3 regions of the Rhizorhabdus wittichii genome follow, and region 3 is predicted to be linked to each of the others. Evidence: predicted binding sites of a transcription regulator. Region 3 holds the regulator's gene; each other region holds the start of a gene.

What was found. The regulator LexA, encoded in region 3, represses DNA repair genes until DNA is damaged. The targets are predictions, from matches to a motif close to GTTCCNCNCTTGTTCT.
Region 1: the regulator LexA is predicted to act here: its motif matches at 2,493-2,508, upstream of HRJ34_RS29555 (DUF6771 family protein).
Region 2: the regulator LexA is predicted to act here: its motif matches at 3,172-3,187, upstream of HRJ34_RS00345 (ATP-dependent helicase).

Annotation. Positions count from the first base shown of each region.
Region 1 covers NZ_CP059319.1:3,698,933-3,705,481, reverse strand. Annotated here, with positions in the region: one part of gene HRJ34_RS17725 (IS3 family transposase) at 1-346, shown strand, start outside; gene HRJ34_RS17720 (recombinase family protein) at 350-1,096, opposite strand; gene HRJ34_RS17715 (DUF2924 domain-containing protein) at 1,089-1,541, opposite strand; gene HRJ34_RS29230 (DUF3489 domain-containing protein) at 1,541-2,116, opposite strand; gene HRJ34_RS29555 (DUF6771 family protein) at 2,291-2,443, opposite strand; gene HRJ34_RS17705 (transposase) at 2,579-3,952, opposite strand; gene HRJ34_RS17700 (hydroxymethylglutaryl-CoA lyase) at 4,625-5,569, shown strand; gene HRJ34_RS17695 (hydantoinase/oxoprolinase family protein) at 5,588-6,549, shown strand, end outside.
Region 2 covers NZ_CP059319.1:41,341-47,889, reverse strand. Annotated here, with positions in the region: gene HRJ34_RS00350 (MFS transporter) at 1-799, opposite strand, end outside; gene HRJ34_RS00345 (ATP-dependent helicase) at 889-3,168, opposite strand; gene HRJ34_RS00340 (Flp family type IVb pilin) at 3,306-3,473, opposite strand; gene HRJ34_RS00335 (DUF3800 domain-containing protein) at 4,155-4,970, shown strand; gene HRJ34_RS00330 (HIRAN domain-containing protein) at 5,167-5,559, opposite strand; gene HRJ34_RS00325 (hypothetical protein) at 5,671-5,892, shown strand; gene HRJ34_RS00320 (hypothetical protein) at 5,979-6,134, shown strand; gene HRJ34_RS00315 (DUF6961 family protein) at 6,131-6,319, shown strand; gene HRJ34_RS00310 (hypothetical protein) at 6,473-6,549, shown strand, end outside.
Region 3 covers NZ_CP059319.1:3,423,370-3,429,918, reverse strand. Annotated here, with positions in the region: gene gltX (glutamate--tRNA ligase) at 1-1,172, opposite strand, end outside; gene HRJ34_RS16445 (ComEC/Rec2 family competence protein) at 1,309-3,453, shown strand; gene HRJ34_RS16440 (GNAT family N-acetyltransferase) at 3,464-3,970, shown strand; gene lexA (transcriptional repressor LexA) at 4,025-4,699, opposite strand; gene HRJ34_RS16430 (molybdopterin molybdotransferase MoeA) at 4,757-5,944, opposite strand; gene moaC (cyclic pyranopterin monophosphate synthase MoaC) at 5,944-6,423, opposite strand; gene trpC (indole-3-glycerol phosphate synthase TrpC) at 6,420-6,549, opposite strand, start outside.

The DNA of each region.
Region 1 (6,549 bases), 280 kb from region 3:
GAGCTACATCGCCGGCGAACTCGCCGACTGGATCAAAGCCCATGACATGAGCCATGTTCGCGGCGCTCCGCTACATCCCCAGACCCAGGGCAAGATCGAGCGCTGGCACCAGACCCTGAAAAACCGCATCCTGCTGGAGCACTACTTCCTGCCTGGCGATCTCGAACGGCAGGTCGAGGCCTTCGTCGAGCATTATAACCATCGCCGCTATCACGAGAGCCTCGACAACGTGACACCGGCCGACGCCTATTTCGGCAGGGCCGCCGCCATTATCGAACGGAGGAAACGCATCAAGCGAAAGACCATCGAACAGCGACGCTTGCTTCACCGCAAGCTCGCCGCCTAAACATCAACCCCAGACGAGGCCCGATCTCCTCTTCTCTGCGCAACCATCTGCGCCAAATGTCCCGACGACGGACAGTATCCCTTCGGCTTCGAGCTCATCGGCCAGTTCTCGAACTGATTTCAGCTCAGCATGTCGGGTGAAAATATGCCGGACAATCTCTGCTTCCTCCTCATTGATGAGGAGCTTTCGTTCATGGACGTCATAGCCGAGGGGCACGGTGCCGCCCATGAACATGCCTTTCTTCTTCGATGCGGCAATCTTGTCGCGGATGCGCTCGCCGGTTACCTCGCGCTCGAACTGGGCAAAGGAGAGAAGGACGTTGAGCGTAAGCCTGCCCATGCTGGTGGTGGTGTTGAAGGCTTGGGTGACAGAAACGAAGCTGGCGCCGTGGCGATCCATGACCTCGACGATGCGGGCGAAATCAGGCAAAGCGCGGGTAAGTCGGTCGATCTTGTAGATCACGATGACCTGGATCCGACCGCTCTCGACGTCGGCCAACAGGCGCTTGAGGGCAGGGCGCTCCATCGTCCCACCGGAATAGCCGCCGTCGTCATAGAGGGTGGGGTCGAGCTGCCACCCCTCATGGATCTGACTGGCGACATAAGCGGCGCAAGCCTCGCGCTGGGCGTTGAGGCTGTTGAAAGCCTGATCGAGCCCTTCGTCGGTCGACTTCCGGGTATAGACGGCACAACGAACCTGTCGGATGCTGGTAGAGTTTGCTGAGAGAGTCTTTGGTCCACGCTTAGCCACGAGCCGATGCTCCTCTCGATGGGGGAGCGGGTCGTCGCTTCAGGCCGAAGAAGCGAGGCCCCGACCAATGAGCGCCCGTGATTTCGCGCGCTATGTGGGACAGCGACGCGAAACGCTGGCCATTGAAGCTGAAGCCGTCCGCATCGACCATGACAGTGTGGAGTTTGCCGTTCCACTCACGCAGAAGGCGCGATCCCGGCTTCAGCCGGATTTCGGGCTCAGGGAGCGGCGTGACCCCCTCGGTGACAATGTCGAGCATACGCTGGGCCTGCGCCGGTAGACCGCCCAACTGCTGCTCCTGCAGCCGATATGCTAAGACCCGGCAGAGTAATGATGGCGGTATGTCGGGTGCCTCCTCTTTGAAGGTGGAGAACCACTCCTCGCGGAGCTGCGCCGGCGACATCGTCGCCAGCGCAGCCAGACCCTGGTCGAGCTTGCTGTTCATCAGTCCGCCTTCGTGATGCGGTAGACGCTACCCTTCGGGGTCGTCGTCCGGTCGATCGCATAGCCCTTCTTACGCAGGCCGCTCAGCATCGCGCGTGCCGAGTGCGCAAGCCAGCCGGTCGCTTCCATGATCTGGTCGAGCGATGCCCCCGACTTTCGGTTCAGCATCTGGACCACTTTGGCCTGCTTGCCGCCCGACCTCGTTGCGACTGGGGCGGCAGCGGGTGGCGGTACCATCTTTGTCGTCGGCTTCTTTATCGTCTTACGACCGCTCCGGATCGGCTTCATCTCGGGATGGTCGGGTGCGGGGTCGTTGATATCGACCGTCTCGCGGCCGGCGTCATTGATGACGGCGCCGAACATATGCTCGTCATCAGCACGCCAGCTCATCTTCGGATCGCTGACTTCGAACTCGTCCGCCTGGCCCCGGCCGATGATAATACCGACCGCGTCGCGGATATGGATGTCGTACTGAGCGATATGGGCCGGTGCCGGCAGGATGAACCCGCCTTCGGTTTTCGCAGCAGAGGTCAGGAGGATGAGCTGCAGGTCTTCGAGATCGGGCTTGAGAGCCATGAGGTGGTTCCTTTTTCAAGGAGCGGCACCAGCGCCGCTTCCACCACCTGAAGCCCGGCGGATCAGCCTGCCGGGTTAACGTTGCGGGCTATCGGCGCCCGCGATTCACAAGATGACCAATGCTCCGTTCCGACCAACAGTCGAGCGAATAGTGCATTGGCAAAGCTGGATTTCTCATTCTTTCAGGGCGGCAGCGATCATCGCAGCCAAGGTCTCTTCGGCCCGACTGCGAACTGCTGGGTCTTTCGAGACAAGGTCCTGTCGAAGCCATTCTGGGGCGTGTTGAACTGCGCGGGCGATCTTGGCGCCGGGGTCATCTCTTGTCATCGCCTTGCATGTGAGGTGTCGGGTGAGCGTCCGCAACCGCTATGTCAGCTTTGCGCCCTTATTCCGTTGAAAAACTCGGCTGCGGGAGCGTTTGGGGTGTGCTCGGCGACGGATGCGAGCGACGTTCCGCGCCGTTCAGGCCAGTGCCGGCCTCGCCATGGGGATGATCTTGGCCATTTTCCGCAGGTTTTGGGCTGCGGCGGCTAGGTGGAACTCGTCCCTTGCGCTATTTGGACCGCGCAGGCGCAGGCGATCGAGCTTCAGGATGCGCTTGAGATGGGCGAACAGCATCTCGACCTTCTTCCGCTGGCGGCGTGACACAAGATAGGCGTCGGTGGTGGCGATATCACGGGCCAGGTCGCGCGCACCTTCGTGGATCGATCGGGTGACCTTGCGAGCGGGCATGTTCGGCGTACATTGTTGCCGGAGGGCGCAGCTCTGGCAGTCCTGCTGACGCGCGCGATAGCGGATCGACCCGTCCTTATCGACGCCTTTGCGCGGCGTGCTGAAGTTGCGATTGGAGCGTCGCAGACGGTTGCCGCCCGGGCAGGTATAGCTGTCGTCTTCATGGTCATAGACGAAGTCGGCGCGCTCGAAGCTGCCGTCGTTCCGGGCGGACTTGTCGAAGACCGGTATGTGCGGCTCGATGCTCATCTCCTCGACCAGCCAGGCCAGGTTGGGCGCCGAGCCATAGGCGGTATCGGCCACGAGGCGCTCTGGCCAGATGCCGAAGCGCTCCTGCGTCCGCTCGATCATCCGGCGCTGGGCGGTCACTTCGGCCTGCCGCACCGACGTCGTGGCCTCGACGTCGACGATGACCGCGTGGTCGAGGTCGATCAGATAGTTGGTGCTGTAGGCGTAGAAGGCGGCCTCGCGCGTCGCCGCTGTCCAGCGTGATGCGGGATCAGTAAGGTTGATGCGCTTGGGCGTGACCGGTGTCGCACCCCCGAACGCTGCATCGTCGAGCACGTCCAGATACTCAGCGACAGCGCGGCCGACCGCTTCAGGCGGCAGGCCTTGTCCACCCGGCACCGACCGCTGGCGCTGCACATCAGCCCGGATGAGGCTGGCATCGACCGCGAAGCCCTCGCCGCCAACCAGTCCGTGGGCGATGCAGCGCGCGACCGTCATTTCGAACAATTGCCGCAGCAGGTCGCTATCGCGGAAGCGGCCATGCTGGTTCTTCGAGAAGGTCGAGTGATCGGGCACATCGCCTTCCAGACCCAGGCGGCAGAACCAGCGATAGGCGAGATTGAGATGGACCTCGTCGCACAGCCGCCGCTCGGAGCGGATGCCCATGCAGTATCCGATGATCAGCATCCGGATCATCAACTCCGGATCGATCGAGGGCCGCCCTGTCTCGCTGTAGAAAGGCCGCAGGTGCTCCCGGATATCCGACAGGTCCACGAACCGGTCGATCGAGCGTAGCAGATGATCCGGCGGCACATGCCGCTCCAGGCTGAAACTGTAGAATAGCCCGTCCTGCGCTACCGTCCGCTCGCCCATCATCGGCTCGTCTCCGCTAACCCAAGACGATTGAATCAGGACACCAACGCTACTTCAAGATCGAGTTTTTCAACGGAATACGCCCAACGTCAGACGTTGAGGACCGTGAGCGGTGATTCCGAAAGCCGCCGTTCGTTTCTGGCGTTCTCCGCGCTGGCGCGAATGACCGAGGCTGGAGGGCAGAGCCGTCATTTCCGCCGACGTCGCCAAATGCCGGCTTGTGCCAACAGCCGAAATTTACCGTTTGGCCGCATCGGCTTTGTTTAGACGAGCGAGGCTCCGCTTCGAACCCGCTCACCTGAAGCGATTGGGAGAGGGCGACGTGACGACCGATCTTTCCCGGCACGTAAGTCAAGCGTCTGATTCCTCAGCCTCCACCCATCCCGCGATCGAGAAGGGCTGGTCCCACGGCTCCAGCATTCTTGGGAACCTGACGCATCGGCCGGTCTCGCCCGACTCCATCGCATAGGCCGAAGAACTGAAGCGTTCGGGCACCTCGTCTCGGTCCCGCGCGGCAAAAAGGTGGAAGGCGGCGATGGCCCGCTGGCTAGCTTGCGGGACACATTGCCACCGTTCAGCTGCTCGATCGGTCACGCCGAAGTCCGGCAGCATCGGCCGTTATTTTTGCTTACTTTAATTTGTGAGCCTGTCCGAAGATAAATTTGTATACAAATAATGGTGGCCAGTTTAAGGATCGAATCCGAGAGGGAGGGGAGTGGTTTGGCGAAGATCGAGATCGTAGAAGTTGGTCCCCGCGATGGACTCCAGAACGAGTGTGAAGCCGTTTCTACGGCAAATAAGCTCGAATTGATTCAGCGCTCCATTGCGGCGGGCGTGCGCAGGATCGAGGTCACGAGTTTCGTCAATCCGCGTAAGGTGCCCCAAATGGCGGATGCCGAGATGCTTATTGCGCAACTGCCGGATCATGCCGATCTTGTGTACATTGGTTTGGTTTTGAATGACCGGGGTGCCGATCGCGCGCTTAACACCAAGGTGCACGAACTGGGTGCGGTGTGCGTTTCGTCGAACAGCTTCGCCATGCGCAATCAGGGGCAGACGAGCGCAGAATCGCTGCAGGTCGCCCGGGGCATTGTTCGCAGGGCCATAGGAGCGGGGCGGCGGGCTCAGATCACGATCGGCGCTGCTTTTGGTTGTCCGTTCGAGGGGGAGATTCGTCCGGACCATGTGCTGGACATGGCGAAGCGCGCCGCCGACGCCTATCCGAGCGAGATCGTGCTTGCGGATACGATTGGCGTCGCGGTGCCGGGTCAGGTGACCGAGGTGATCGGGATGGTACGCGAGGCAGTCCCGGGCATGCCGGTGCGTTGCCACTTTCACAACACCCGCAACACCGGGCTTGCCAATGTCTGGGCGGCGGTCGAGGCGGGTGCGTCGACAATCGACGCCTCACTGGGCGGGCTTGGGGGGTGTCCCTTCGCGCCGGGCGCAGCAGGCAATGTCCCCACCGAAGACGTACAATATCTGCTTGAGCGCTCAGGTGTGGCGACGGGGCTTCACCTCGGCGGGCTGATCGACGCGAGCCGCTGGTTCTCCGGCGTGATGGGCAAGCAGCTTCCCTCCATGGTCGCCCAGGCTGGCGACTTTCCCCGTGCAGTGTAGCATTCGGAGCATCTGAACATGACTTATCGTCTTGGCGTCGACGTTGGCGGCACCTTCACCGATCTTTTGCTGCTGGAGGAAAAGTCCGGCGCCTTCTGGCGTCACAAGACTCCGTCGACCCCTGCAGACAGCTCGGTCGGCATTCTCAACGGCGTGACGGCGATCTGCGAGAAGGCCGGGATCACCCCCGCCGATGTGGAAGTACTCCTGCACGGTACGACGGTCGCGACCAACGCGGTGTTGGAAGGCAAGGGCGCGCGCGTCGGCCTGATCGCTACCACGGGCTATCGCCAGATCATGCAGATTGCTCGCAGCTATGTGCCGGGCGGGCTGGCCGGCTGGATCATCTGGCCCAAGCCCGAACCGCTGGCGGCGCTGATCGACACGTTTGAGATTGCCGGACGGCTCGACGCGCGCGGGGGGGAGATTGCCCCGACCGATGATGCCGAAATCCGCGCCCAGCTCGAAAAGCTCAAGGCCAACGGCGTCGAGGCGCTGACGGTCAGCCTGATGAACGCTTATCTCAATGGTGCTCATGAGCGGCGGGTCGCCGAACTGGCGGCGGAGATCATGCCCGACATCCCGGTGTCGCTGAGCCACGAAGTCCTTCCCGAAATGCAGGAATATGAGCGGACGCTGACGACCGTCGCCAATGCGGCGGTGCGCCCGGTGGTAGGACGCTACCTCCGCAGCCTGCGGGCCAAGCTGTGCGAGAGTGGCATGGCGGGGCGGCTGTCGCTGCTCCGTTCGGACGGAGGACTGATGTCGTCAGAAATGTCGGAGCAGCATCCGGTATCGCTGCTGATGTCGGGCCCAGCGGGGGGCGTGACGGGCGCGCTCTGGGTCGGCAAGAATGCTGGCATCAGAAACATCCTGACGCTCGACGTCGGCGGCACCTCCACCGACGTCGCGCTGATCGAGAATCTGGAGGCTCGCCGCGTGCGCACGACCGATGTCGGCCATCTTTCAGTCCGCGCCTC
Region 2 (6,549 bases), 2.3 Mb from region 3:
CGCGAAGATGGCCGAGCCCCGACGTCCCGACATGGAGGATGTCGCGCGCATAGATGGGCAGCATCGCGGTCGCGCCGCCGAGCAGCACCGCGAACAGGTCGAGCGAGATCGCGCCGAGCACCAGCCGGTTGCGCTTGAGGTAGGAGATCCCCTCCAGCATCTGCCCCAGCGGGTGCTGCGATCCGGTGACGACGGCGCGCGGCACCGGCCCGATCCGCAGCAGCATGACGGTGGCGAGGGCGAGCAGGCCGGCGCTGACCGCATAAGCGAGCGGCGCGTGGATCGCGTACAGATAGCCGCCCAGCGGCGGCCCGGCGATCGCCCCGACCTGCCAGGCGAAGGAGCTGACCGCGATCGCGGCGGGGAGCACCGCCTTCGGCACCAGATTGGGCGCCAGCGCCTGGAGCGCCGGCCCGGCGAAGGCGCGCGCGACGCCGAGCAGCGCCGCGATCACGAACAGCGCCGGCAGGTTGATGAGGTCGAGCCAGGTCAACAGCGCCAGCGCGGCGGCGCACAGCATCTCCAGCGCGGCGGTGCTGCGCGCGATCCAGCGCCGGTCGATCCGGTCGGCCACCAGCCCCGTCACCAGGGTCAGCAGCATCAGCGGCAGGAACTGGACGAGGCCGATCAGGCCGAGCTGCAATGCCGCCTCGCGCGGGGGCATGGTCCGCCGGGCGACATCGTAGACCTGCCAGCCGATGATCACGACCATGCCGTTGAGCGCGAGGGTCGAGGCGAAACGGGCCAGCCAATAAGAACGATAGGCCGGGATCGAGAGGGGATGCGCACTCTTCGCCATGATGTTCCTCTAGGCGGTCGGCCGGGCCTCCCGCAACCGCCCATCGCAGGCGCGCGGACAATTTCTACCTAGGTGGTAGAAATATATTCTCAGGCCGGGCTGACGAAGCTGTCGAGCACCCGCTTGCGGCCGGCATGCTCGAAGTCGATCTCGAGCTTGTTGCCCTCGATCTCGGCCACCGCGCCATAGCCGAACTTGGTGTGGAAGACGCGCTGGCCGAGCGCGATGTCCTTGCGCGGCGGCTGGGCGAAGCTGACTGCCGAGGCGCGCGCCTCGACCACGCGCGACCCCGCCTGCGGGCTGCCGAGGCCGCCCGCCGCGGTGGCACGCTGCCAACCGGGGCCCCGTCCCTGCGACCGACCGACATGGGCGAAGGGATCGGCATGTTCGGACCATTGCGCACGCCACAGCGATTCGCCGCCCGACATGGTCGTCTCGGCCTCGACATGCTGGTCGGGCAGCTCGGCGACGAAGCGCGACGGGATCGACGAGGTCCACTGGCCGTAGATGCGGCGGTTGGCGGCGTGGATGATCGTGCAGCGCCGCCGCGCCCGCGTGATGGCGACATAGCCGAGCCGCCGTTCCTCCTCGAGGCTGGCGAGCCCGCCCTCGTCGAGCGACCGTTGCGACGGGAAGACGCCCTCCTCCCAGCCCGGCAGGAACACCGTGTCGAACTCCAGCCCCTTGGCGGCGTGGATCGTCATCACCGTCACCTTGGCGGTCTCCGCCTCGGCGTCGTTGTCCATCACCAGGCTGACATGTTCGAGGAAGTCGCCGAGCGTCGCATAGTCCTCCATCGCGCGGGCGAGCTCGTTGAGATTCTCCAGCCGGCCCTCGGCCTCGGTCGACTTCTCGTTCTGGAGCATCGCGACATAGCCCGACTCCTCCAGCACCTGCCGGGTCAGTTCGGGATGCGACAGTTGCGACAGCAGGTCGCGCCAGCGGGCGATGTCGCCGACGAGGTTGCCGAGCGCGCGGCGCGCCTGCGGGGTCAGCTCGTCGGTGCCGAGGATGCGCGCGGCGGCCAGCGCCAGCGGAATCCCCTCGGCGCGGGCGAGCTGGTGCAGCTTGGCGACCGCCTTGTCGCCCAGCCCGCGCTTGGGCGTGTTGACGATCCGTTCGAAGGCGAGGTCGTCGGCCGGCTGGCTGATAGTCCGCAGATAGGCGAGCGCGTCGCGGATCTCGGCGCGCTCGTAGAAGCGGAAGCCGCCGACGATGCGGTAGGGCATGCCGATCGCGATGAAGCGGTCCTCGAACTCGCGCGTCTGGAACTGGGCGCGGACCAGGATCGCGACGTCGTCGAGCTTGCCGCCGCCGCGCTCGTGGGCCTCGATCTCGTCGCCGACGCGGCGCGCCTCCTCGGGGCCGTCCCAGACGCCGACGATGCGGACCTTCTCGCCTTCGGCCGCCTCGGTCCACAGCGTCTTGCCGAGCCGGCCGCCATTATGCGCGATCAGCCCGCTCGCCGCCGCCAGGATGTGCGGGGTCGATCGGTAATTCTGTTCGAGCCGGATCACCGCCGCGCCGGGGAAATCGCGCTCGAAGCGCAGGATGTTCGCCACCTCGGCGCCGCGCCACGAATAGATCGACTGGTCGTCGTCGCCGACGCAGCAGATGTTCTTGCGCTCCTGCGCGATCAGGCGGAGCCAGAGATATTGGGAACTGTTGGTGTCCTGATATTCGTCGACCATCACATAGCGGAAGCGCTGCTGATAATCGGCCAGCACGTCGCGGTGCGTCTTCAATATGGTCAGCATGTGGAGCAGCAGGTCGCCGAAATCGCAGGCGTTCACCGCGCGCAGCCGATCCTGATATTGCTGGTAGAGCTCGCCGCCGCGGCCGTTGGCGAACTGTTCGGCCTCGCCCGCGTCGATCTCCGCCGGGGTCAGGCCGCGATTCTTCCAGCGGTCGATCAGCCCGGCGAGCTGGCGCGCGGGCCAGCGCTTCTCGTCGAGATCGGCGGCCGCGAGAAGCTGCTTGAGCAGGCGGAGCTGGTCGTCGGTGTCGAGGATGGTGAAGCTGGGGGTGAGGCCGACCAGCTCGGCATGGCGGCGCAGCATCCGCGCGGCGACCGAGTGGAAGGTGCCGAGCCACGGCATCCCCTCGACCGCCTGGCCGAGCAGCCGGCCGACCCGCTCGCGCATCTCGCGCGCCGCCTTGTTGGTGAAGGTGACGGCCAGTATCTCGGACGGCCAGGCCCGCCGCGTCGCGACGAGATGCGCCAGCCGCGCGGTCAGCGCCGCCGTCTTGCCGGTGCCGGCGCCGGCGAGGACGAGCACCGGCCCCTCGGTGGTGAGCACCGCCTCGCGCTGCGGCGGGTTGAGGCCGCGCAGATAGGCGGGTTCGGGAACGGGAGCATCCTGAGTCACTCGCGAACAGTTAGGGAACGGCGCGCCCCGGGGCAAGGCCCCGATCTGCGCGCCCGCCCCGCTCCCGACAGAAAAAACCCCGGCCGGGGACACACCGGCCGGGGCAGCGGAAGCGGGTTGGGAAGGAGCCTCCGGGCTTAGGAGGCCTTCATATTGTTGCTGACGTTGTTGAACGTCGTCGAAAGCTGATTGCCCAGCGCCGTCATCGCGGTGATCGCCGCGACCGCGATCAGCGCCGCGATGAGGCCATATTCGATGGCGGTCGCGCCGCGGCTGTCGCGAAGGAGCTTCGTGAACTTGTGCATTCGGACCATCCTTTTGCCGTCCCGTACGACTTTCGTCTAAACCGCCCCGCCTTAAAGGCGGGTAACCCGCAAGGGTTAAGCGGCCGAAAACCACGGTTTCCGTCGACACCCCCGATCACGCCCCGCTCCGCCGATTAGACTAAGATCGAAGGAAAGGATCACGCCGACCGGGCCCGACCGATTGAGCCGCATGACCGCCGGCCCTATCTGGCGGGCCGAAGCCAGTTGAGGATTTGCAGTCGATGGTCGAGCGTTTTCCCGGTCATGCCTATCTCGTCGCCGCGCTGATCGGCGCGGGCGCTCTGTGGCTCATGGCGAGCCAGATCATCAGCATCTTCGTTCCCTGAGGGTGGGCGGCCGATATGCCGTCCGGCTTGCATATCGTCCGTCCCTGTCGTCATTCCCGCGAAAGCGGGAAGCCACGGTCACGGGACATCCAGCCTCCTGCGATCCGCCGTCCATGGATTCCCGCTTTCGCGGGAATGACGGAAGGATGAGGAAATTGGCAGAGCGTCTGGTGGGTCCGCCGCCCATCACACTAAGCCGATTTAGTGGCGGAAATCCGCGATCTTGTTAGATCGCTGTTTTGAAGCTGCCCCCACAAATGCCCCCAGATTATTTTTCATCCATTATGATGGAGCCGATTCGACTCGGCGGCGCCCTGGATGATAACAGCGAGCGATGCCCGCGCTGACGGTTTTCATTGACGAGGCCGGAGACCCCGGTGTGCGCGACGGCTTGAGATATGCCGCCACACGCCACGAATGGTTATGCGTCTCGGCAGTTTGCGTAAGGACGAGCCGCGATAGCGACTTACCGGACTGGATCGACGCAATGCGCCTGGAGGCGAAAGCGCGGCAGGCCGGATCGCTCCATTACGCCAAGATCGGTCAAGAGCGGCGCGAAGCGGTATGCGCTTCGCTTGCAACGCGCCCCGTCAGGGCCTTCACGCTCGCCTCTCATAAGACGAACATGCGCGATTACGTCAATGAACGGATCGGTTCGATGGTCGAGGCCGGGAAGTTCTATAACTGGTGCATGCGACTCTTGCTTGAGCGCGTGACCGACTGGGCGGCGTGCTGGCAGCGTCAGGAGCTCGGCCAGCTTGAACCGCTTAAGGTGGTGTTTGCGAGGCGCGGCGGGCACGACTACCGACACTTCTTCGCCTACATCGATCTGCTGGCGATGCAGCGGCGGGCGAAGACGTTGTTCCTCAACAGCCGGGGCCTCGATCCCGCACTGCTCGACCGGTCGCACTGGTCGGTGGTGCCTGCGGAAAAGCTAGCCGGTCTGCAAATGGCTGACACCGTCGCCAGCGCCTTTTATCAGGCGGCAAATACGGTGTCGCCGAGTTGGGATCTGGGACCGGCCAAGGCGCTTTACCCGATCGTTGAGGGCGGCGCCGACAAGGGGTTGACCGTATTTCCGCTGCCGTCCCAGGCGCCTATCCCAGACGAGGCAAAGGCGATCTTCCGCTGGTACGGCTATAAATGGTGAAGGGTGGCGAGCCCTGGCCTTGTCTGCACCGATCTGGCTCGTAGGTCGCCACTGCTAGGACGGCCGTCCGATCGATTGCCGCTTCGACGTAGCTAACGGCCAAGGTGGTTCCAGCGTATCTCGCCGAGGCAAGAATAGCGATTTCCCGAGGAAAATCAAATTCTTGCCTAAGCCATTCAAGCGACTCGATATTTCATCAAGCCGCGATCGCCTCGGCCGGGTCGAACGGCTGGCTGGCTTCGCCGTCGAGCGTCGGGTCGTCGCCTTCCATGTTGATCAGAATGACCAGGCCGAGGGTCGCTCCCTCAAGGTGGGCACCCTTCACCCGCTCGACGATCGCGCGCACGTCATAGCCACGGTCGATCTTGCTGCCGATCCAGCCGGCATGGTCGGCCGCCAGATATCCCAACTGGATGCCACGACAGGAGAAGATCGCGACGGCGGCCGGATCGTATTCGTTGGTGGGCTCACGGATGAGGGCGACCCGCTCGCCGCGCGCGCAGCGGCGCAGTTCATCCTGCCGGCTGGACCCGTCAGCGTTGGGATAACGCTCGCCGCGCGCTGCCAGTCGGAAGTCGTTCCACCCCATCTCGTACCCCTCCAAATTTGAGAACAAAATCGGAACATCGTATGAAGGGGCACGATCGAGTCGGGCAAGACCGATTCCGTCCGATCCGGATAAACCCCTATGGAGGGCACCATGGCCGACCTATCATCCCGCCAGCCGTTCGGGGCTTGGCTGCTCAAGCAGCACGACCGCCCCGGCTTCATAGGCGCGCTCGCGAAAGGCATGCGCGCCGATCGCGCCTTTCCTCGCAACGGCAGCGTCGACGACGTCCGCAAGCACCTGTCGACCATCCGCGCCGAGGGCGACGCATTCGAGGCGCTCGACGACGCCGAGACGGACTGGCTGTGCCATTGAGCGCGGTCCCCTCCCCTAACACGGTGCGGAGGACGGTCGCGCGGCTGGTGCGCGATCGGGGCCTGGACCTCGCATCCGTCTCGCGGATGATCGGCCGTAATGACGCCTATCTCCAGCAGTTCGTGAAGCGCGGCACCCCGCGCCGCCTGCCCGAGCTGGAGCGCCTGCACCTGGCCATGGCGCTCAACGTCGACGAGCGCGAGCTGGGCGCGCGGGAACCATGGGCGCCGGCGCCGCGATGAGCCCCGACGAGGAACGTCTCGCGGAGGCGCTGGCGATCAAGCGGATGCATGGGGAAAGGGCAGCCGTCTTCGTCGCCGATCGGATTGGCGCGCTGGCGCTCGCGCGCGACCGGGCGGGGGTCGAACGCTTCATGGCGATCGCCGCGAAGCTGGACGAGATCAGCCGCGCCGCCGGCCGGGCATAACCGGTCTATGGGATTTCCCATGGATCCTGCCGCGACGGCCGGGTTTAGCGAGGCGCGCTGGACTCGCGGAGCCGCGGCCGACATGATCCCGACCGTCCGCTTAATTTTAAGCAGACGGTCGAGCATGGGGCGGCGGTGGTGCGGGGGCGTATGATGACGAAGGAAGATCCATTTCACGAACCGCTGCCGGCCGAGACCGAGCTGGAAATGCGGCATGCCGCCCTGAGGGA
Region 3 (6,549 bases):
GGATCGTCTAGCAGCGATGCGGCCTTCTCGTCCATATCGAGCGGGCGAGTGCGAAACAGAAAGCTCGCGCCCTCGGCCAACTCATTGATATCCTTCGCCCTTACCTTGAGGAAAGGGATGCTGCGGAGCAGAAGGTCGTGGTCCGCCGAATCGAATTCCCGGCCGGCCCGCGCCGCGACTCCGGGGGCGATCAGATCGGCCAGCCGGGCGTCGTCGGCCTCGCGCATATAATGGCCGTTGAGATTCTCCAGCTTCTTGAAATCGAAGCGCGACGGCGAGCGGCCGACGCCGGCCAGGTCGAACCACTCGATCGCCTGCTCGCGGCTGATGATCTCGTCGTCGCCATGGCCCCAGCCGAGCCGCAGCAGATAGTTGTTCACCGCCTCCGACAGCAGGCCCAGCTCGTCGCGATAGGCGTCGACGCCGAGCGCGCCGTGCCGCTTCGACAGCTTGGCGCCGTCGGCGCCGTGGATCAGCGGGATATGCGCGTAGACCGGCTCCTCCCACCCCATGGCGCGGATCAGCGCGAGCTGGCGGAAGGCGTTGTTGAGATGGTCGTCGCCGCGGATGACATGGGTGACGCCCATGTCGTGATCGTCGACCACCACCGCGAGCATATAGGTCGGCGTGCCGTCCGAGCGGAGCAGGATCATGTCGTCCAGCTCGGCATTCTGGACGGTGACCGGGCCCTGGACCTGGTCGTCGATCGTCACCTCGCCGGTGCGCGGCGCCTTCAGCCGGATGACGAAGGGCGCGCCTTCGGGCGCCTCGGACGGGTCGCGGTCGCGCCAGCGACCGTCATAGCGCAGCGGCTGCTTGGCGGCGCGCTGCTGCTCGCGCAGCTCGGCCAGTTCCTCCGGGGTCGCGTAGCAGCGATAGGCATGGCCGTTGGCGAGCAGTTCGCGGGCGACCTCGGCATGGCGTTCGGCGCGGGCGAACTGGTAGACGACGTCGCCGTCCCAGCCGAGGTCGAGCCAGCGCATCCCGTCGAGGATCGCGTCGATCGCCTCCTGGGTCGATCGCGCCCGGTCGGTATCCTCGATGCGGAGCAGGAACTTGCCGCCATGGTGGCGGGCGAACAGCCAGTTGAACAGGGCGGTGCGGGCGCCGCCGATGTGCAGGAAGCCCGTCGGCGACGGGGCGAAACGGGTGACGACGGTCTGCTTTTCCATGCTTGCGCCCACGCGCGCTTTCTCCAAGATCGGGCCCGATGGCCTGCGATGTCGATGCGCCCCGTAAAGCATTTTCCCGCCGGGTCAAACCGGCGGACGGGCCAACCGCTGCGAATCGGCGGTGGCGTCCGGCGACATGCTGAAAGCCGGGCTTTTCCGGGCGCCGCCGCCGATCGGGTCCGCCGTCCGCCCGGCGATCGGCCATAGGATCGCCGCGCGACTCGAAGCCTGGCTGGAGGCGGAGCGGGACCAGGTCGCGCTGTGGCTGCCGGTCGCGCTCGGCGGCGGCATCGCCTTGTGGCTGGTGCTGCCCGACCGGAACGGCTGGTTCGCGGCGCTGGCGCTTCTCGCCGGGATCGCGCTGTGCGGGGTCGCCCTCGGTGTCGGGCGGCGGGCCGGACGGATGCTGCTGGTCGGGGCGCTGGCGGCGATCGCCGGGCTGCTGCTGGTCTGGGCACGCGCCGACTGGGTCGCCGCGCCGCGCATCGACCGGCCGGTGGTGACCGAGGTCGCGGGCCGGATCGAGGCGGTCGAGCGGATGCCCGCGCGCGAGCTGACCCGGCTGACGATCGCGCCCGATGCCGGCCTGCTGCTGCCGCACCGCATCCGGCTCAACGTCGACCAGGCCGATCTGGAGCGGCCGGTCGCGGCCGGCGGGCGCATCCGGGTGCGCGCCCGGCTGATGCCGCCCGCGCCGCCGGCGGTGCCCGGCGCCTATGATTTCGCGCGCGCCGCCTGGTTCCAGGGGATCGGCGCGACCGGCAAGGCGCTCGACCCGCCCGGGATCGTGCCGGCCGGCGACGGGCGCGGCCCGCTCGACTGGCTCGCTGATCGCCGCGCCCGCCTGTCGGAGCATATCGAGGCGCGGGTGACGGGGATGAGTGCCGGGGGCATCGCCGCCTCGCTCGCGACCGGCGACCAGGGCGCGATCGCCGAGGAGGATGCCGAGGCGCTGCGCCGGTCGGGGCTCGCGCACCTGCTGTCGGTGTCGGGGCTGCACGTCTCGGCGGTGGTCGGCGGCGTGCTGCTGCTCGCCCTGCGGCTGCTCGCGCTCAGCCCGGCGCTGGCGCTGCGCGCGCCGCTGCTGCTGATCGCGGCGGGCGCCGGGGCGCTGGCAGGTATCGCCTATACATTATTGTCGGGCGCGCAGGTGCCGACGATCCGGTCGTGCGTCGCCGCGCTGCTGGTGCTGGCCGGGATCGCGATGGGGCGCGAGGCGCTGACCCTGCGGCTGGTCGCGACGGGCGCGCTGGTCGTGCTGCTGTTCTGGCCCGAGGCGCTGGCGGGGCCGAGCTTCCAGCTCAGCTTCGCGGCGGTGACCGCGCTGGTCGCGACGCTCGACCATCCGCGCGTCGCCGCCTTCGCCGCGCGTCGCGACGAGGGGGCGGCGGCGCGGTTCGGCCGGGGCCTGGCGGTGCTGCTGCTGTCGGGGCTGGTGATCGAGGTCGCGCTCGCGCCGATCGCGCTGTTCCATTTCCACAAGTCGGGCTTCTACGGCGCGCTCGCCAACATGGTCGCGATCCCGCTCACCACCTTCGTGATCATGCCGCTGGAGGCGCTGGCGCTGCTGCTCGACATCGCCGGGATCGGCGCGCCGGCCTGGTGGCTGGTGTCGCAGGCGCTCGCGCTGCTGCTGTGGATCGCGCGGACCGTCGCGGCGGCGCCCGGCGCGGTGGCGATGCTGCCGACCATGGCGTGGGGTGCCTTCACGCTGATGGCGGCGGGCGGATTGTGGCTGGCGCTGTGGCGGACGCGGGCGCGGCGCTGGGGGCTGCTGCCCGTCGCGGCGGGCGCGCTATGGGCGCTGCTGTCGCCGACGCCCGACCTGCTGGTGACGGGTGACGGCCGCCACGTCGCCTTCGTCCTCGGCGATGGCCGGGTCGCGCTGCTGCGCGATCGCGCGGGCGACTATATCCGCGGCGTGCTCGGCGAGGCGGCGGGCGTCGATGCCGAAGCGCTGCCGGTCGATGCGCTGATGCAGGCGCGCTGCTCGGCCGATCTCTGCATCACCGATATCCAACGCGGTGGGCGGCGCTGGCGCATCCTCGCGACGCGCAGCCCCTATCGGCTCGACTGGACCCGGCTGTCGCGAGCCTGCGCCGCCGCCGACATCGCGATCAGCGAACGCCGCCTGCCGCGCGGCTGCACGCCGCGCTGGCTCAAGATCGACCGCCCGCTGCTGGCGCGGACCGGCGGCCTCGCCATTGACCTCGATCGCGGTGCGGTCGACAGCGTGGCGGCGGCGGTCGGCCGCCACCCCTGGTCGACCTTCCGGATGTAAGGGAGCAACAATGGTCGAGATCCGCACCGCGCGCCTGCTGCTTCGAGCCGTTCGTCCGAGCGACCTGGACGATCTGCACGCGGTGCTGAGCGACCGGACGGCAATGCGTTATTGGTCGAGCCTGCCCCATGCATCGATCGACGACACCCGTGCCTGGCTGGATGACATGATCGCGATTCCGCCCGCGGAGGGCGAGGATTTCGTGATCGAACATGCGGGAAGGGTGATCGGCAAGGCCGGGCTCTACCGCTTTCCCGAGATCGGTTTCATCCTGCGGCCCGACCATTGGGGTTTGGGGCTCGCCGCCGAGGCGCTGACGCCGCTGATCGGGCGGGCGTTCGACGTCCATGGGTTGGAGCGGATCGTCGCCGACGTCGATCCGCGCAATGTCGGATCGCTGAACTTGCTCAGGCGGCTGAATTTCGCGGAAAACGGCTTCGCCGAGCGAACCTGGCTGGTCGGCGAGGAGTGGTGCGACAGCATCTACCTGTCGCTGGAGCGGCCAAACCCCACCTAACCGTCATGCCAGCCTGTACTGGCATGACGAGGAGAGGGTGGATGACGTCGACAATCAGTAGCGCCGCAACAGGCCGGCGAGCTTGCCCTGGATGCGGACCTGGTCGGGCTTGTAGCGCTGCGGGTCATAGGCGCGGTTGGCCGGGTCGAGCCGGATCATCGCGCCCTCGCGGCGGAAATATTTGAGCGTCGCCTCGGCATCGGCGATCAGCGCGACGACGATCTCGCCGTCGCGGGCCGTCTCGGCGCGGCGGATCAGCGCATAGTCGCCGTCGAGGATGCCGGCCTCGACCATCGAATCCCCGGCCACCTCGAGCGCATAATGCTCGCCCGGGCCGAGCAGCGCGGCGGGCACCGACAGGCTGCTCTGCCCTTCCAGCGCCTCGATCGGCAGGCCGGCGGCGATGCGGCCGTGCAGCGGAATCTCCAGCACATTCTCGTTGGCAGCCTGCGGGACGGCCGGCGCGGCGGCCTTCGCCTTGCCCGACGCGGCGGCGGTCGGCTTGGCGGTTGCCGTCTCGGGCATGCGCAGCACCTCCAGCGCGCGGGCGCGGTTGGGCAGGCGGCGGATGAAATTGCGTTCCTCGAGCGCGCTGATCAGGCGGTGGACGCCCGACTTCGACTTGAGGTCGAGCGCCTCCTTCATCTCCTCGAACGAGGGGGACACGCCGGTCTGCAACAGCCGGTCGTTGATGAAGCACAGCAGTTCATGTTGCTTGCGGGTCAGCATGGCAAATGCCCTCGTCGGGAACGGACGGAGAACATTTAGGCAACTGGCCGGAATCTGTCAAGCGATCGGTAAAACCGGCACCTCGGCGCCTTCGTCGAGGCCGGGCGAGTCCGGCGGGCGGACGATCAGCAGCGCCGCGTCGACCAGCGCCGACAGCCCCGCGCTGTCCTGTCCCGACAACGGCACCGCGCGGCCGCCGGCCCAGCGTCCGCGGAAATATTCGGCCCGGTCCCGCGTCGCCGCCAGCGGCGCGCCGAGCCGCGCGACGACCGGCTCCGGCACCGGGTTCGCCGCGCCGAGCAGGTGCGCGATCAGCGGCTTGAGGAACAGGGTCGCGGTGACGAAGGCCGACACCGGATTGCCGGGCAGGCCGAGTATGATCGTGTCGCCGAGCGTGCCGATCATCACCGGCTTGCCCGGCTTCATCCGCACCTTCCAGACATCGATCCGCGCGCCCGCCTTCTCCAGCGCCGGCAGCACCAGGTCATGGTCGCCGACCGAGGCGCCCCCGGTCGTGACGATGATGTCGGCGCCCGCCGCCATCGCCGTGAAGGCGGCGGCGATCGCGTCGAGATCGTCGCGGACGATGCCATGGTCCTGCACCGCGCAGGCCTCTCCCCGCAGCAGCGCCGCCAGCATCGGGCCGTTGGAGGCGGGGAGCAGCGCCCCCGGCGTCGGCGCGCCCGGCGCGACCAGCTCGTTGCCGGTCGACAGCAGCGCAATGCGCGGCCGACGGTGGACGGCGACCGCGCCATGGCCGCCGCTCGCCGCCAGCGCGATCGCCGCCGCGCCGATCGGCGCGCCCTCGGGGATCAGCAGGCCGCCCTCGGCGAAGTCGCCGCCGCGCCGGCGGATGTGCGCGCCGATCCGGGGCGGCCCCTCGCCCGTCATGGCCAGCCGGTCGCCGTCGCGCGCGGCCTCCTCCTGGACCAGGATCACGTCGGCGCCCTCGGGCACCGGCGCGCCGGTGAAGATGCGCGCGGCTTCGCCCGGCGCCAGCGCGCGGCCGAGCCCGCCGCCCGCCGCGCTCTCGCCGACCACGGTCCACGGGCCCGGCCGTTCGGCGAAGCGGATCGCATAGCCGTCCATCGCCGACAGGTCGGCGGCGGGCTGGGTGCGGCGGGCGCGGATGTCGGCGGCGGCGAAGCGGCCGGCGGCATCGAACAGCGGCACCGTCTCGATCGCCAGCGGCGCCTTCAGCGCGAGCATGCGGGCCTGCGCCTCGGCGACCGCGATCAGGGCCATCAGGCGTCCCCGACCTTCCAGTCGCCCGACTTGCCGCCGGTCTTGGACAGCAGGCGGACGCCCTCGATCCGCATTCCCCGGTCGAGCGCCTTGGCCATGTCGTAGACGGTCAGCAGCGCGGCGGTGACGGCGGTCAGCGCCTCCATCTCGATGCCGGTGGTGTAGGTGGTGGCGACGGTCGCGGTGGCGCGGATGCCGTCGGCCTCGATCGCGAGGTCGAGGGTGACGCCCGAGATCGGCAGCGGATGGCAGAGCGGGATCAGATCGGCGGTCTTCTTCGCCGCCATGATCCCGGCGACGCGCGCGACCGCGAGCACGTCGCCCTTCTTGACCGATCCGGCGCGGATCGCGTCGAGCGCCGCCGCGCCGATCAGGATGCGGCCCTCGGCCACCGCCTCGCGCTTCGTCTCCGCCTTGGCCGACACGTCGACCATGCGGGCGGCGCCCTCGGCGTCGATATGGGTGAGCTTCGGGCTCATGCCCCGGTCAGCAGCCTGCGCGTCGCCGCGGCGAGGTCGTCCTGCCGCATCAGCGATTCCCCGACCAGGAAGCAGCCCACGCCATGCTCGGCCATGGCGTCGAGGTCGGCCTTGGAGCCGAGCCCG